One region of the Caulobacter sp. Root487D2Y genome, then DNA from elsewhere that is predicted to be linked to it. Evidence: riboswitches for the same ligand, from Rfam matches in the RefSeq annotation. Region 1 holds a riboswitch; the other holds the start of a gene.
What was found. Region 1 has a riboswitch for ZMP and ZTP ahead of purH (bifunctional phosphoribosylaminoimidazolecarboxamide formyltransferase/IMP cyclohydrolase). Riboswitches for the same ligand answer to the same signal wherever they lie in the genome.
Positions count from the first base shown of each region.

Region 1 (7,172 bases):
GGCGCCTGGCTGCCCCTGGTGTTCGGCGCGGTGCTGGTGCTGATCATGTGGACCTGGACGCGCGGCGCCCAGATCCTGACCGACAAGACCCGCCGCGACAGCGTGCCCCTGGTCGACCTGATGGAGATCCTGCGAGCCCGCGCCCCGCACCGCGCCCCCGGCACGGCGATCTTCCTGACCTCCGACCCGGACATGACCCCGGTCGCCCTGATGCACAACCTCAAGCACAACAAGGTGCTGCACGAGCGCAACGTGGTGCTGACCGTCCGCACGGCCGAGACCCCGCGCGTGGCCGACGAGGACCGCATCCGCACCCAGGCGGTCAACGCCGACTTCAAGAAGGTCGAGATCTTCTACGGCTTCATGGAAAGCCCCAACGTGCCCAAGGCCCTGGCCTTGCTGCGCAAGCAGCAGGGGCTGAAGTTCGACATCATGGCCACCAGCTTCTTCCTGGGCCGCCGCTCGATCGTGCCGTCGGCCAACAGCGGCATGCCGCTGTGGCAGGACCGGATCTTCATCTTCCTGATGAAGAACGCCACCAACCCGACCGACTTCTTCAAGATCCCGCCCGGCCGCGTGGTCGAGCTGGGCGCGCAGGTGACGGTCTAGGATGAACGGGGAACTCGCCGTCCTTGCCTGGATCGTCACGGTGATGGTCTGCCTGGGAACGGGCGCCCTGGTCTGGCGACGCACGCGGCCCCTCGGTCATAGTCTGGTCCTGGGAGGGCGGGAGCGACGGGCCTTGTCGCAATGGCTCGTTTGGGCGCCGTCGAGCGTGCTGCTCGTCACGGGCGGCGTTGTCGCCTTTCGCATCTTCGGCGCCCACCAGATGACGCTCAAGGACCTGAGCCTCGACGCCGTGATGCTCTGGCTCGGCATCTGCGTCTTCATGCAGGTCCAGACGCTGTTCGCGATGCGCAAGGAACGCGACTGATGAACTTCCTCGCGGTCATCGGCGACGTGCTGTGGCTGCTGGCCCTGTCGATCATGGGCGGCGCCTCGCGCATGGCCTGGGGCAAGGTCAAGGACGTGCTGGTGCCGGTCCTGTGGTCGCCGTCGGGCAGGACCGTGTGGCGGGCGCCGCGGGCCGTGGCCCTGGCCTCGCTGCCGACCTTCGCCTTCCTGCTCAGCCTGTGGCTGCTGGTCGAGAGCCGTCGGCCGCTGGAGCTGAACGTCGGGATCATCCTGCTGTGCGTGCGCGCCATCCTGGCGGCGATCTTCGCGGTGGTGCATCTGAGCCAGGTCCGCCGCGCCCTCAACCAGCTGGCCGCCGAAGGTCAGATCAAGCTTTAGGCGCGCGGCGCGTTTCAATCGTCGCGAAACCGCGCTAAACGCCCCGCGACCCGGTGTTTCTCCGAAGGAGAGACACCTGCGACTTTGTGTTTCCTCGGAAGGACCCCCTCATGGCTGGCAAGCCCGTGAAGAAGGTCGTGCTCGCCTATTCGGGCGGCCTCGACACCTCGATCATCCTCAAGTGGCTGCAGACCGAATACGGGGCGGAGGTCGTGACCTTCACCGCCGACCTGGGCCAGGGCGAGGAAATCGAGCCGGCGCGGGCCAAGGCCCTGGCCGCCGGCGTCAAGCCGGAGAACATCTTCATCGAGGACGTGCGCGAGGAGTTCGTGCGCGACTTCGTGTTCCCGATGTTCCGGGCCAACACCGTCTATGAGGGCCAGTACCTGCTGGGCACCTCGATCGCCCGTCCGCTGATCGCCAAGAAGCAGATCGAGATCGCCCGCAAGACCGGCGCCGACGCCGTCAGCCACGGCGCGACCGGCAAGGGCAACGACCAGGTCCGCTTCGAGCTGGGCTATTACGGCCTGGAGCCCGACATCACCGTGATCGCCCCCTGGCGCGAATGGGACTTCAAGTCCCGCGAGGCCCTACTGGACTTCGCCGAGAAGCATCAGATCCAGATCACCAAGGACAAGCGCGGCGAAGCCCCGTTCAGCGTCGACGCCAACCTGCTGCACTCGAGCTCGGAAGGCAAAGTCCTCGAGGATCCGGCCGTCGAGGCCCCCGAGTTCGTCCACATGCGCACGATCGCTCCGGAAGATGCACCGGACAAGGCGACCGTGATCACCATCGACTTCGAGAAGGGCGACCCGGTCGCCATCGACGGCGTCAAGCTGTCGCCGGCCGCCCTGCTGACCAAGCTGAACGAACTGGGCCGCGACAACGGCATCGGGCGCCTGGACCTGGTCGAGAACCGCTTCGTCGGCATGAAGTCGCGCGGCGTCTACGAGACCCCGGGCGGCACGATCCTGCTGGCCGCCCACCGCGGCATCGAGTCGATCACGCTGGATCGCGGCGCCATGCACCTGAAGGACGAGCTGATGCCGAAATATGCGTCGCTCGTTTACAACGGCTTCTGGTTCTCGCCCGAGCGCGAGATGCTGCAGGCCGCCATCGACTACAGCCAGGCCAAGGTGGCCGGCCAGGTGCGGGTCAAGCTCTACAAGGGCAACGTTTCGGTCATCGGCCGCACCAGCCCCTACAGCCTCTACGACCAGGACCTGGTCACCTTCGAGGAAGGCAAGGTCGCCTACGACCACCGCGACGCCGGCGGCTTCATCAAGCTCAACGCCCTGCGCCTGCGCGTCCTGGCCAAGCGCGACAAACGCGACGCCTAGGGCTCACGCCCCTCCGACAAGACAAGGCCCCGCCGTCGCCGGCGGGGCTTTTTTGTTGGGTCCGCCGTCGCCCTTCCAAGATCTTGAGGACGCCCGCGGGTGGGAGCCTCCATCCGCCCGGACGCGGGGAGGGCCTGACCGCATTGACTCCCCGGCCTGCCCCCGTATTTTCCGCCTCGTTCGCGTGACTGGCGCTAGTGATGGGCAACCATCGGGGAGCGCGGACCTCATATGCCGCGCGCCTGGGCTCCGTTTTCTTGTCCAATCAGACGCCAAGGAGTCCGCCCGTGCCCGCCGCCCCCGACTATCCGTCCGCCCCCGATCTCGTCGCCCCCAAGCGGGCCCTGCTATCGGTCTCCGACAAAGCCGGCCTGGTCGAGGCGGCCCAGGTCCTGCACGCGGCCGGCGTCGAGCTGGTCTCGACCGGCGGCACCAAGGCGGCGATCGCGGCGGCCGGGATTCCGGTCAAGGACGTCTCGGACCTGACCCAGTTCCCCGAGATGATGGACGGCCGGGTCAAGACCCTGCACCCGATCGTGCACGGCGGCCTGCTGGGCGTTCGCGACGCGCCGGAACACGCCAAGGCCATGGCCGACCACGGCATCGGCGGCATCGATATCCTGTATGTGAACCTCTATCCGTTCGAGGCCACGGTCGCGAAGGGCGGGTCCTACGCCGAGTGCGTCGAGAACATCGACATCGGCGGCCCGGCCATGATCCGCTCGGCGGCCAAGAACCATGGCTATGTCGCCGTCTGCACCGACCCGTCGGACCTGGCCGAAGTGCTGGAGGCCCTAAAGGCCGGCGGGACGACCCTGCCCCTGCGCCAGACCCTGGCGGCCCGCGCCTATGCCCGCACGGCGGCCTATGACGCGGCGATCTCCACCTGGTTCGCCGCCCAGCTGGGCCAGGACTTCCCGGCCCGCAAGGCCATCGCCGGCGAGCTGCGCCAGGTGATGCGCTACGGCGAGAACCCGCACCAGAAGGCGGCCTTCTACACCTTCCCGAGCCCCCGTCCGGGCGTGGCCACCGCCAAGCAGTTGCAGGGCAAGGAGCTCAGCTACAACAACATCAACGACACCGACGCGGCCTTCGAGCTGATCGCCGAGTTCGATCCGGCGGCCGGCCCGGCGGTGGCGATCATCAAGCACGCCAACCCCTGCGGCGTGGCGGTCGGGGCCAGCCAGCGCGAAGCCTATGAACGGGCCCTGGCCTGCGATCCCACCTCGGCCTTCGGCGGCATCGTGGCGGTCAACACCCGCCTGACCCGCGAGGCCGCGTTGCAGATGGTCGAGATCTTCACCGAGGTGGTGATCGCCCCGGACGCCGACGACGACGCGGTCGCGGTGTTCGCCGCCAAGAAGAACCTGCGCCTGCTGGTGACCGGCGGCCTGCCCGACCCGCTCTCGACGGGCGACACCTTCAAATCGGTGGCCGGCGGCTTCCTGGTTCAGTCCCGCGACAACGCGCGCATCAGGGCCTCGGACCTGAAGATCGTCACCCGGCGTCAGCCCACGGACGAGGAAGTGCGCGACATGCTGTTCGCCTTCACCGTCGGCAAGCACGTCAAGTCCAACGCCATCGTCTACGCCCGCGCCGGCCAGACCCTGGGCGTCGGGGCCGGCCAGATGAACCGCAAGGACAGCGCCCGCATCGCGGCCCTTCGGGCCGCCGATTTTGGCTTGGACCTCCGGGGATGCGCCTGCGCCTCGGAAGCCTTCTTCCCGTTCGCCGACGGCCTGATCCAGGCCGCCGAGGCCGGGGCGACGGCGATCATCCAGCCGGGCGGCTCGATGCGCGATCCGGAGGTGATCGAGGCCGCCGACAAGCTGGGCCTGACGATGGCCTTCACCGGCGTGCGCGTGTTCCGGCACTAGTCCCGAACCACGTGGCCTGTCGCGGCGAGGACGCGACAGGCGCCGGCTGCTCAATTCCTGTCGATCCGCCAATTCGCGGAGCGATGTCATACGAATGCGCTAGTCGGCGGGCGATCTCGTAGCTAGAGCTTGCGCGCAAGTCCTTGAAGTGAGCCCAGATGTTCTCCAAACCTCGCGCCGATCTCGTTCCCAATACCGCCGCTTACGAAAACGAACCCTTGGTCAAGGCCACGGGATTTCGGGAATACGACGCGCGCTGGCTGTTCGGGCCGGAGATCAACCTGCTGGGCGTGCAGGCCCTGGGCCTGGGCCTGGGCACCTACATCCACGAACTGGGCCAGTCGAGGATCGTGGTCGGCCACGACTTTCGCTCCTATTCCAGCTCGATCAAGAACGCCCTGATGCTGGGCTTGATCAGCGCCGGCTGCGAGGTCCACGACATCGGCCTGGCCCTGTCGCCCACGGCCTATTTCGCTCAGTTCGACCTGGACATCCCCTGCGTGGCCATGGTCACCGCCAGCCACAACGAGAACGGCTGGACCGGCGTGAAGATGGGCGCCCAGAGGCCGCTGACCTTCGGTCCCGACGAGATGGGCCGCCTGAAGACGATCGTGCTGGACGGCGCGTTCGTCGAGCGTGACGGCGGCAAGCTGATCCGGGTCGCGGGCGAAGCCGAGCGCTACATCGCCGACGTCGCCAAGCGCGCCCAGATCACCCGGCCGCTGAAGGTGATCGCCGCCTGCGGCAACGGCACGGCCGGCGCCTTCGCGGTCGAGGGCCTGCGGCGCATGGGCGTCTCCGAGGTCATCGGCATGGACACCGATCTCGACTACACCTTCCCGAAATACAATCCGAACCCGGAAGACGCCGAAATGCTGCACGCGATGGCCCACGCCGTCCGCGAGCACGGGGCCGACCTGGCGTTCGGCTTCGACGGCGACGGCGACCGCTGCGGCGTGGTCGACGACGAGGGCGAGGAGATCTTCGCCGACAAGATCGGCCTGATGCTGGCCCGCGACCTGGCCCCGCTGAACCCGGGCGCGACCTTCGTGGTCGACGTCAAGTCGACCGGTCTCTACGCCACCGATCCGATCCTGGCCGCCCATGGCTGCAAGGTGATCTACTGGAAGACCGGTCACAGCTACATCAAGCGCAAGAGCGCCGAGCTGGGCGCCCTGGCGGGCTTCGAGAAGAGCGGCCACTTCTTCATGAACGGCGACCTGGGCTACGGCTACGACTGCGGCCTGACCGCCGCCGCCGCCGTCCTGGCCATGCTGGACCGCAATCCAGGGATGAAGCTGTCGGACATGCGCAAGGCCCTGCCCGTGGCCTTCACGTCGCTGACCATGAGCCCGCATTGCGGCGACGAGGTGAAGTACGGCGTCGTCGCCGACGTGGTGAAGGAATACCAGGACCTGTTCGCCGCCGGCGGTTCGATCCTGGGCCGCAGGATCACCGAGGTGATCACCGTCAACGGCGTGCGGGTGCATCTGGAGGACGGCTCCTGGGTGCTGGTCCGCGCCTCGTCCAACAAGCCCGAGATCGTGGTCGTCGTCGAAAGCACCCAGTCGGCCGACGACATGCGCGCGCTGTTCCGCCAGGAAGTGAAGCCGCGCCTGGGCGATCGGGTCGGCAAGTACAACCAGGAAATCTGAGGCTTCGGATCGAGCGCCTCCGGGCGATCGAATTGAGTTTCCACCGCCGATCGACCATGGTGGCCGTCCTGGGATTTCGCGCGGGGGCGCTGTAGGACCACATGCTTAGCGCCGGCGTGAAGGCAGCGGATTGGGGAGCCAAGGTCGCCAACGCCTCGAAGGTCTTCAAGCCTTCGGGACCCGGCCCCTTTCCCGTGGCGCTGATCCTGCACGGTTGCGGCGGCAAGACGCCGTTCCTGGAGACCTACGCCCAGGTGGCGGTCGAGGCCGGCTGGGCGGCGGTGGTGGTCGACAGCTTCAAGCCGCGCGGCATGTCGACGCTGGACGGCAAGCTGTTCGTCTGCACCGGCACGACGCTGCAGGGCCTCAAGCGCTCGGGCGACGTGTTCGCCATGTTGGCCTGGCTGGAGAGCCAGTCCTGGGCCGACTCCGAGCGCGTGTTCCTGGCCGGCTGGAGCCATGGCGGCTGGTCGATCATGGACGGCTACGCGATCGGCGTGAACGCCGCCCGCGCCACCGGAATCGCCGACGCCGATCCGCTGAAGCTGCGCGCCCGCGTCAAGGGCGTCCTGCTGGTCTATCCGTACGCGGCCTATCCTTCGCTGACCTCCAGCCGGGGCTGGGGTTCATACGGGCCCAAGGTGTTCTCGGTGGTCGGCGGGAAGGACCAGGTGGTCGGCTGGAAATATCCAAAGACCGCGCTGGACCGTCTGCAGCGCGACGGTCTGGCGGTGGACACCCTCTTCCACGCGGACGCCACCCACGCGTTCGACGACGATCGCGCCAACGACCCGCGCGCCAAGTATCGCCCCGACCTTTTCAGCCAGACCCAGGGCTATTTCGCCAAGGCCCTCGGGGTCGCGCGGACGCTCTAACCTCGTCCATCAGCGCGCCGTTCCGGCCGAGATTGTGCGCCCGGCGATTGTATGCCAGGCTTCCGCCACCTAGTGGGGAGGCCTTCCATGAAGCTGGCGCCGATAGCGCGAACCGCGCTCGTCCTGACGTTC
Region 1 is NZ_LMFD01000010.1:539,840-547,011, forward strand. It holds gene ASD38_RS12415 (potassium transporter Kup) at 1-609, shown strand, start outside; gene ASD38_RS24180 (hypothetical protein) at 611-934, shown strand; gene ASD38_RS12425 (hypothetical protein) at 934-1,293, shown strand; gene ASD38_RS12430 (argininosuccinate synthase) at 1,404-2,633, shown strand; ZMP/ZTP riboswitch at 2,808-2,888, shown strand; gene purH (bifunctional phosphoribosylaminoimidazolecarboxamide formyltransferase/IMP cyclohydrolase) at 2,921-4,510, shown strand; gene ASD38_RS12440 (phosphomannomutase/phosphoglucomutase) at 4,669-6,165, shown strand; gene ASD38_RS12445 (dienelactone hydrolase family protein) at 6,267-7,040, shown strand; gene ASD38_RS23920 (hypothetical protein) at 7,128-7,172, shown strand, end outside.

Region 2 (7,172 bases), on a different contig from region 1:
CTTCGCGGCCGGCAAGATCCCCGGCGGCTTCTTCAAGCGCGAAGGCCGTCCGTCGGAAAAGGAAACCCTGGTTTCCCGCCTGATCGACCGTCCGATCCGCCCGCTGTTCGTCAAGGGCTTCAAGAACGAAGTCCAGGTCGTCGTCACCGTGCTGCAGCACGACCTCGAGAACGATCCCGACATCCTGGGCATGGTGGCCGCCTCGGCCGCCCTGGTCCTGTCGGGCGCCCCGTTCATGGGCCCGATCGGCGCCGCGCGCGTCGGCTATATTGACGGCGGCTACGTGCTGAACCCGACGCTCGACGAGCTGAAGGAAAGCAAGATGGACCTGGTCGTGGCCGGGACGTCCGAAGCCGTGATGATGGTCGAATCCGAAATCCAGGAGCTCTCGGAAGAGATCGTCCTGGGCGGCGTCAACTTCGCCCACAAGGAAATGCAGACGGTGATCGACGGGATCATCGAGCTGGCCGAGCACGCCGCCAAGGAGCCCTTCGACTTCCAACCGGAAGACACCGACGCCCTGAAGGCCGAAGTGAAGAAGGCCGTCGGCAAGGACCTGGCCGCCGCCTACACGATCCGCGCCAAGGGCGACCGCGTCGCCGCCCTGTCGGCCGCCAAGAACAAGGCCGTCGAGACCTTCGCCAAGAGCGACACCAACCCGGCCGGCATCGATCCGCTGAAGCTGATCTCGGTGTTCAAGGAACTGGAAGCCGACATCGTCCGCCGCTCGATCCTGGACACCGGCATCCGCATCGACGGCCGCACCGTCGACACGGTCCGTCCGATCCTGGGCGAAGTCGGCATCCTGCCGCGCACCCACGGCTCGGCCCTGTTCACCCGCGGCGAGACCCAGGCGATCGTGGTCGCCACCCTGGGCACCGGCGACGACGAGCAGTTCATCGACGCGCTGGAAGGCACCTACAAGGAATCCTTCCTGCTGCACTACAACTTCCCTCCCTACAGCGTCGGTGAGACCGGCCGCATGGGCAGCCCGGGCCGCCGCGAAATCGGCCACGGCAAGCTGGCTTGGCGGGCTCTGCGTCCGATGCTGCCGGCCAAGGAAGACTTCCCCTACACCATCCGCCTGGTCTCCGAGATCACCGAGTCGAACGGCTCGTCCTCGATGGCCACGGTCTGCGGCAGCTCGCTGGCCATGATGGACGCGGGCGTTCCGCTGATCCGTCCGGTCTCGGGCATCGCCATGGGCCTGATCCTCGAAAAGGACGGCTTCGCCGTTCTGTCCGACATCCTGGGCGACGAAGATCACCTGGGCGACATGGACTTCAAGGTGGCCGGCACCAGCCAGGGCCTGACGTCTCTGCAGATGGACATCAAGATCGCCGGCATCACGCCCGCGATCATGGAGCAAGCGCTGGCCCAGGCTAAGGGCGGCCGCGAGCACATCCTGGGCGAGATGAACAAGGCCATGGACGCGCCGCGTGAAGACGTCGGCGACTACGCGCCCAAGATCGAGACCATCACCATCCCGACCGACAAGATCCGCGAAGTGATCGGCACCGGCGGCAAGGTGATCCGCGAGATCGTCGCCACCACCGGCGCCAAGGTCGACATCAACGACGAAGGCACCGTGAAGGTCTCGGCCTCGGACGCCGCCAAGATCAAGGCGGCGATCGACTGGATCAAGTCGATCACCCAGGAAGCGGAAGTCGGCGCGATCTACGACGGCAAGGTCGTCAAGGTCGTCGACTTCGGCGCCTTCGTGAACTTCTTCGGCGCCAAGGACGGCCTGGTCCACGTCAGCCAGATCAGCAACGAACGGGTGGCCAAGCCCTCGGACGTGCTGAAGGAAGGCCAGATCGTGAAGGTCAAGCTCCTGGGCTTCGACGATCGCGGCAAGACCAAGCTGTCGATGAAGGTCGTCGACCAGGAAACCGGCGAAGACCTGTCCAAGAAGGAAGCCGTGAGCCCGGAGGAAGCCGTCAACACCTGAGGGTGATGGCGGTCTCCATCGTGAGACTTTAGCAGGCGGGCGGCTCCGAAAGGGGCCGCCCGTTTTGCGTTTGGGGGGTGCGCCGCAGGGGCTTGGCAGAGGCGCCGTTCTTCGGGATAGCCTCGCCGAATGGATTTCACACACTATCGCTGTGACTGGGAGCATCCCGCGTCGGAAAATCCGATCACTCTCTTCTACGAAGTGAGTGCTTCTGGAGATGTGCCGCGCGCCATCGACGTTTTCGCCAATGGCCAAACGGTGTGCCGCGCCGTCGCGGATTTCGCAGGCCGGATGAACGAACTGCCTGGCTTTAATAGTCTCGTAGAAGGCTCATTCTTCGACACCCTCGTCGGACACGAGTTGGGCGTTCCGAGCAAATCCGGTGGCGACAGGCTCACCATCTTCCAGATCCCCTATTCGGAATTCAGAAAAGTGTGGTGCGACCAACGCGGGTATTGATGGCCGCATCCGCCCGTGGATGCGGCCCCGCCTCAAATCCTTGGTGGATCGGAGCTCTGGGGTCAGGCCGTGTCAAGGACCGGCCTTCGGCCGGCCGCGCCGCGGCGACGCGGAGCGTCGTCCTTGACACGGCCTGACCCCAGAGCAAGCTCGCCTCCATGGATCTAAGGCGGGGCCTGTCCGCCGAGGGCGGCCGGTCGCCGCAAACCGCCTGTCCGGTTCGCCGGCTCCCGGCCGCGCCCCTTCCAGCCAAGCGTCCCGCCCCCAACCCGTTTTGCGTTTCCGTTCAAAGGGGTTAGCTTAACCATAAGCGTTTGGGGGGCGCTTGGGATGAACGACGATCCGAGACGAATTCACTGCGACCGCCACGGGGCGCAAAGACCCGCCTTCGTGTGCGGGCACCTGGTCTCGGGCGTCGGGCTCGGCTTCGTTGAACCGGAGGGGCCGCAGGACGAGGACGCGTCGGACGAACAGGCGGCTTGGTGCGACCGCTGCGAGACGGCCCGCCTGGCCGGCGGCGGCTGGACCGCCCAGTCCGAGGCCGCCGCGGGGATCACCCTGGTCTGCGCCGTCTGCTTCGAAGCCTCGCGGGCCCGCAACACCCATTGGATGGAAGGCGTGGCGCGCGGCTGGCGACATACCGACGCGCGCTAGGGTCGGTCGTCCTTCGACAAGCTCGCGATGAGGTTTTCCACCGCCACCTGCACTCGGTCCTCATCCTGGGCCTGTCGAAGGACGAGGACCACGCACCCTGCCTGAAGGTTGGTCGGCCCTAGCCCCTCGGCGTCACCTGCACGATCACGTCGTCCGGCGTCCCGTTCCCGCCCCGGCACGCCGCCGGCTTGAACTTCAGGTCCATGCAGATCCAGACCTCGATCAGGCGGCCCTCCTTGTTGACCCGCACGTTCAGGCCGTCGGCGGTCATGCCGCGATTGCGCTTGAGGAAGGCGGCGCGCACCTCGCCGGCGGTCAGGGTCCCGCTCGGGCCCGGCTTGAGGTCCGGAACCTTGAAGCCGTCGCGCACGGCGCGGGCCTTCTTGAAATAGGCCTCGGGCGTGTCCCACTGGCAGGTGCCGTGCGCCTGCCACTCGTGCTGCTGCAGCCAGGGCGAGGGGGTCATGCACAGATTGGCCATCACCGTGGCCGCGCTCATCGGCGGGCTGGGCTTGCAGTAACGGGGATGGACCTTGTCCGGTCCGCTGGGCCACAGGCCGTGCACCGTGAAGCCGAAGCTGTTGGTCTGGCACTGGATGACCTTGTCCGACTCCGGGATGCCCGCGCGGCACGCCTCGGGCGACCAGAACAACGCCAGCAGATAGGCGGCCGTCGGGACGTCGGTGTGGATCTCGCGGGCGGGCGGAACCTCGGCCGCGGCCGGGATCACGCTGGGCGGGATCGCGCAGGACTTCAGGCTGGAGGCCTGGGCGGCGCCGGCCAGGGCCAGGGATGCGAAAAGGCCGAGCACGGCCTGGGTGATCTTGGACGACGGCATGGGGGCTCCGGGGCTCACCGCGCCCTGTCTAGCACGTCACGACCGTCCCTCAATTCCGCTCATCCCGGCGAACGCCGGGACCCAGATCCAAAAGCTGGGTGGCTGATTGGAAGGGCTCAACGTTCTTGGCGTCAGCTCCAAAGCCATCCATCTGGGTCCCGGCATTCGCCGGGATGAGCGGATTTGAATTACCGCCGCGCCTCGGTGGCCATCCGCACCGCCAGCCCGCCCAGCACCGAGGCCATCAGCCAGCGCTGGATCAGGGCGAAACTGGGCCGGGTGGCCAGGAAGCCGGCGATGGTCCCGGCGGCCAGGCAGATGCAGCCGTTGACCGTCAGGCTGATCACGATCTGGCTGCCGCCCAGGACCAGGGACTGGCCGAAGATCGCGCCGCGGTGCGGGTCGATGAACTGCGGCAGCAGCGACAGATAGAGCATCGCCGCCTTGGGGTTCAGCAGGTTGGTCAGGAAGCCCATGCTGATCAGCCGGGCGGGGCTGTCCTTGGGCAGCTGGCGCACCTGGAACGGCGAGGCGCCGCCCGGCTTGATCGCCTGCCAGGCCAGCCACGCCAGATAGAGCGCGCCGCCGAACCGCAGGATGTCGTAGGCGATCGGCGCGGCCATCAGCAGGGCGGTGATCCCCAGGGCCGCGCAGACCAGATAGACGATGAACCCGGCCGCCGTGCCGACCAGCGACACGATCCCGGCCCAGCGGCCCTGGCAGATCGAGCGGCTGACCAGATACAGCATGTTCGGCCCGGGGGTCAGGGCCATGCCCAGGCAGACGAGACTGAAGGCGATCCAGGTCCTGGCTTCGGGCATGGGCGAGTTCCGTTTGCGAAAAGGTGGGCGCCCAGGCGAACGGCTCATGACGTCCGCGCTCCCTCAGGGTGCTCCCTGTGATCGCCAGTCACGCGGACTCGGCGTGTGTACACTGGTTCGCGGTGAAGGTTGAAGCCAGGTTTCCTGGGGGCCTTGCTAGGAACGGGCGGGGACATGCTCTCACACCAGGGCGCTGGCAGGGTTGCAGAGCGTTCGCCGTGAGTGCGTGTCCCCAACGTCATCCGCTGCGCTTGGTTGTTGTCCAGGATCAAGGTTTGACGTCGAGGATGTCGTTGGGGACACGCACTCACTCCACGCTTCTGAGGCGATTTGGCGAGGCCGTGCCGTGAGAGCATGTCCCCGGTTGGCGGCGCTCAGCGATCAAACCCTCGCGATTCAACGTCCTGAACTTTCTCGACCCGATTTGGTCCTCACCTCCCAAACCGCCCGTATCCTGATCTCTCCCTTTCCGTCACCTCAGCGGCCCGCCGCGTGAGCTTGAGACGTCGTGCCGGCTAACACTTGCCCCCACCCGACCGCTGCGCGGTCTGTCCGCCCCCATGGGGGGCGGAGGGAAACATTTTTGAGAATGATTATCATTGCACTCTTGCAACGCTCCAGCTAAGAACGCGTCGCAATTACGATTAGGGCCGCGCGTCTCGGCGGCCTTGCTGGGGTTCCTGATGCAAAAGACTTCCAAGCCCGCCGTCGCCGGCGTCCGCAGCCAAGCCCGCGCCGCTCTGGGCGCGGCCGCCGTGGCGGGTCTGGCCGGCCTGGCCATGGCCCCGTCGGCCCTCGCCTCGGCCCCGGGCGCCGATACGGCGCTCGTCACGGCGGCGTCGGCCGACGCGGCGACCGAGGTCTCGGGCGTCAAGGTCGACGGCCGGCGCGTCGCCGACGTCCCGTCGGCCAAGATCACCGCGCCGCTGGTCGACACGCCCAAGTCCATCACGGTCATCCCGCGCAAGATCATCGAGCAGACCGCCGCCACCTCGCTGACGGACATCCTGCGCAACTCGCCGGGCATCACCTTCGGGGCGGGCGAGGGCGGCCAGCCTCTGGCCGACCGTCCGTTCATCCGCGGCCAGGCCTCGGGCAACAACGTCTTCGTCGACGGCGTGCGCGACAGCGGCGGCCAGACCCGCGAGGTGTTCAACCTCGAGCAGGTCGAGGTCGTGAAGGGTCCGGACTCGGCCTATAGCGGCCGCGGCTCGGGCGGCGGCAGCATCAACCTGACCTCCAAGAGCCCCAAGGCCGACGACTTCGCCACCGGTTCGCTGGGCGTGGGCACGGACGCGTATGTCCGCGCCACGGTCGACCTGAACCACAAGATCAACGACAGCGTCGCCGTGCGCCTGAACCTGCTGGGCACGCAGGGGAACACCCCGGGCCGCAAGGCGGTGGACTTCGACCGCTGGGGGATCGCGCCGTCGGTCGCCTTCGGCCTGAACGGCCCGACCCAGCTGGTGCTCAGCTACTACCATCTCGACGGTAACAACATGCCCGACTACGGCATCCCGCTGTCGACCAAGACCGCCCAGCCGCGCACCGAGGACGGCATACTGGCGGTCGATCCGCGCAGCTTCTACGGCCTGCGCTCGCGCGACTACCAGAAGACCAAGGCCGACATCGGCACGATCGCCTTCGATCACCAGATCAACGAGAACTTCGGCGTTCGCCAGGTGCTGCGCTACTCCAAGACCCTCAACGACTACATCGTCACCAATCCTGGCGACGGCGGCCCCGCCCAACTGGTCGACGGGTCGTGGTGGATGAAGCGCGCCACCAAGACGCGCTGGAACCCGACCACGACGATCGCCGCCGTGACCGATTTCCACGGCAAGTTCGACACCGGCGCGATCAATCACAGCTTCGATCTGGGCCTGGAGCTGAGCCGCGAGAAGAACCTCAACGCCACCTACACCACCTTCACGACCAGCGGTTCGACCTGCCCGACCGGCTTCTCGATGACCGCCGCGAACTCGACCAATCTGGGGGCGGGCGACTGCACCCTGGTCTACGCGCCCAACGACAAGGACCCGTGGGCCGGCGTCATCAACCGCAGCCCGGCCAACTACAACCTCAGCAAGACGGCGGCGGTCTACGCCTTCGACACCATCGAGTTTGGCGAAAAGTGGTTGCTGAACCTGGGCGTCCGCCACGACAACTACCAGAGCTCGGGCCACGACTACTCCAGCTTCACCCAGAACCAGGGCGTGTTCTCGGGCGGCACGATCACCTATCGCGACGCCGAGTGGAGCTTCACCAACTACCAGGCCGGCCTGGTCTACAAGCCGACCGAGGACTCCAGCCTCTACGTCTCCTACGGCACCGCCTCGACCCCGCCCGGCATCGCCGGCGGCGACCAGAACAGCAACGCCACCAACGGCGCGGGCAACCTGTCCGGCCAGGTGCTCGAGCCCGAGGACAGCGAAAGCTTCGAGGCCGG
Region 2 is NZ_LMFD01000001.1:111,442-118,613, reverse strand. It holds gene pnp (polyribonucleotide nucleotidyltransferase) at 1-1,951, shown strand, start outside; gene ASD38_RS00565 (hypothetical protein) at 2,081-2,410, shown strand; gene ASD38_RS00560 (hypothetical protein) at 2,741-3,064, shown strand; gene ASD38_RS00555 (ribonuclease T2) at 3,183-3,902, opposite strand; gene ASD38_RS00550 (LysE family translocator) at 4,091-4,723, opposite strand; ZMP/ZTP riboswitch at 4,746-4,825, opposite strand; gene ASD38_RS00545 (TonB-dependent receptor) at 5,407-7,172, shown strand, end outside.
Region 2: it holds a riboswitch for ZMP and ZTP, as region 1 does, so the genes downstream of both, ASD38_RS00550 (LysE family translocator) here and purH (bifunctional phosphoribosylaminoimidazolecarboxamide formyltransferase/IMP cyclohydrolase) in region 1, are expected to answer to the same signal.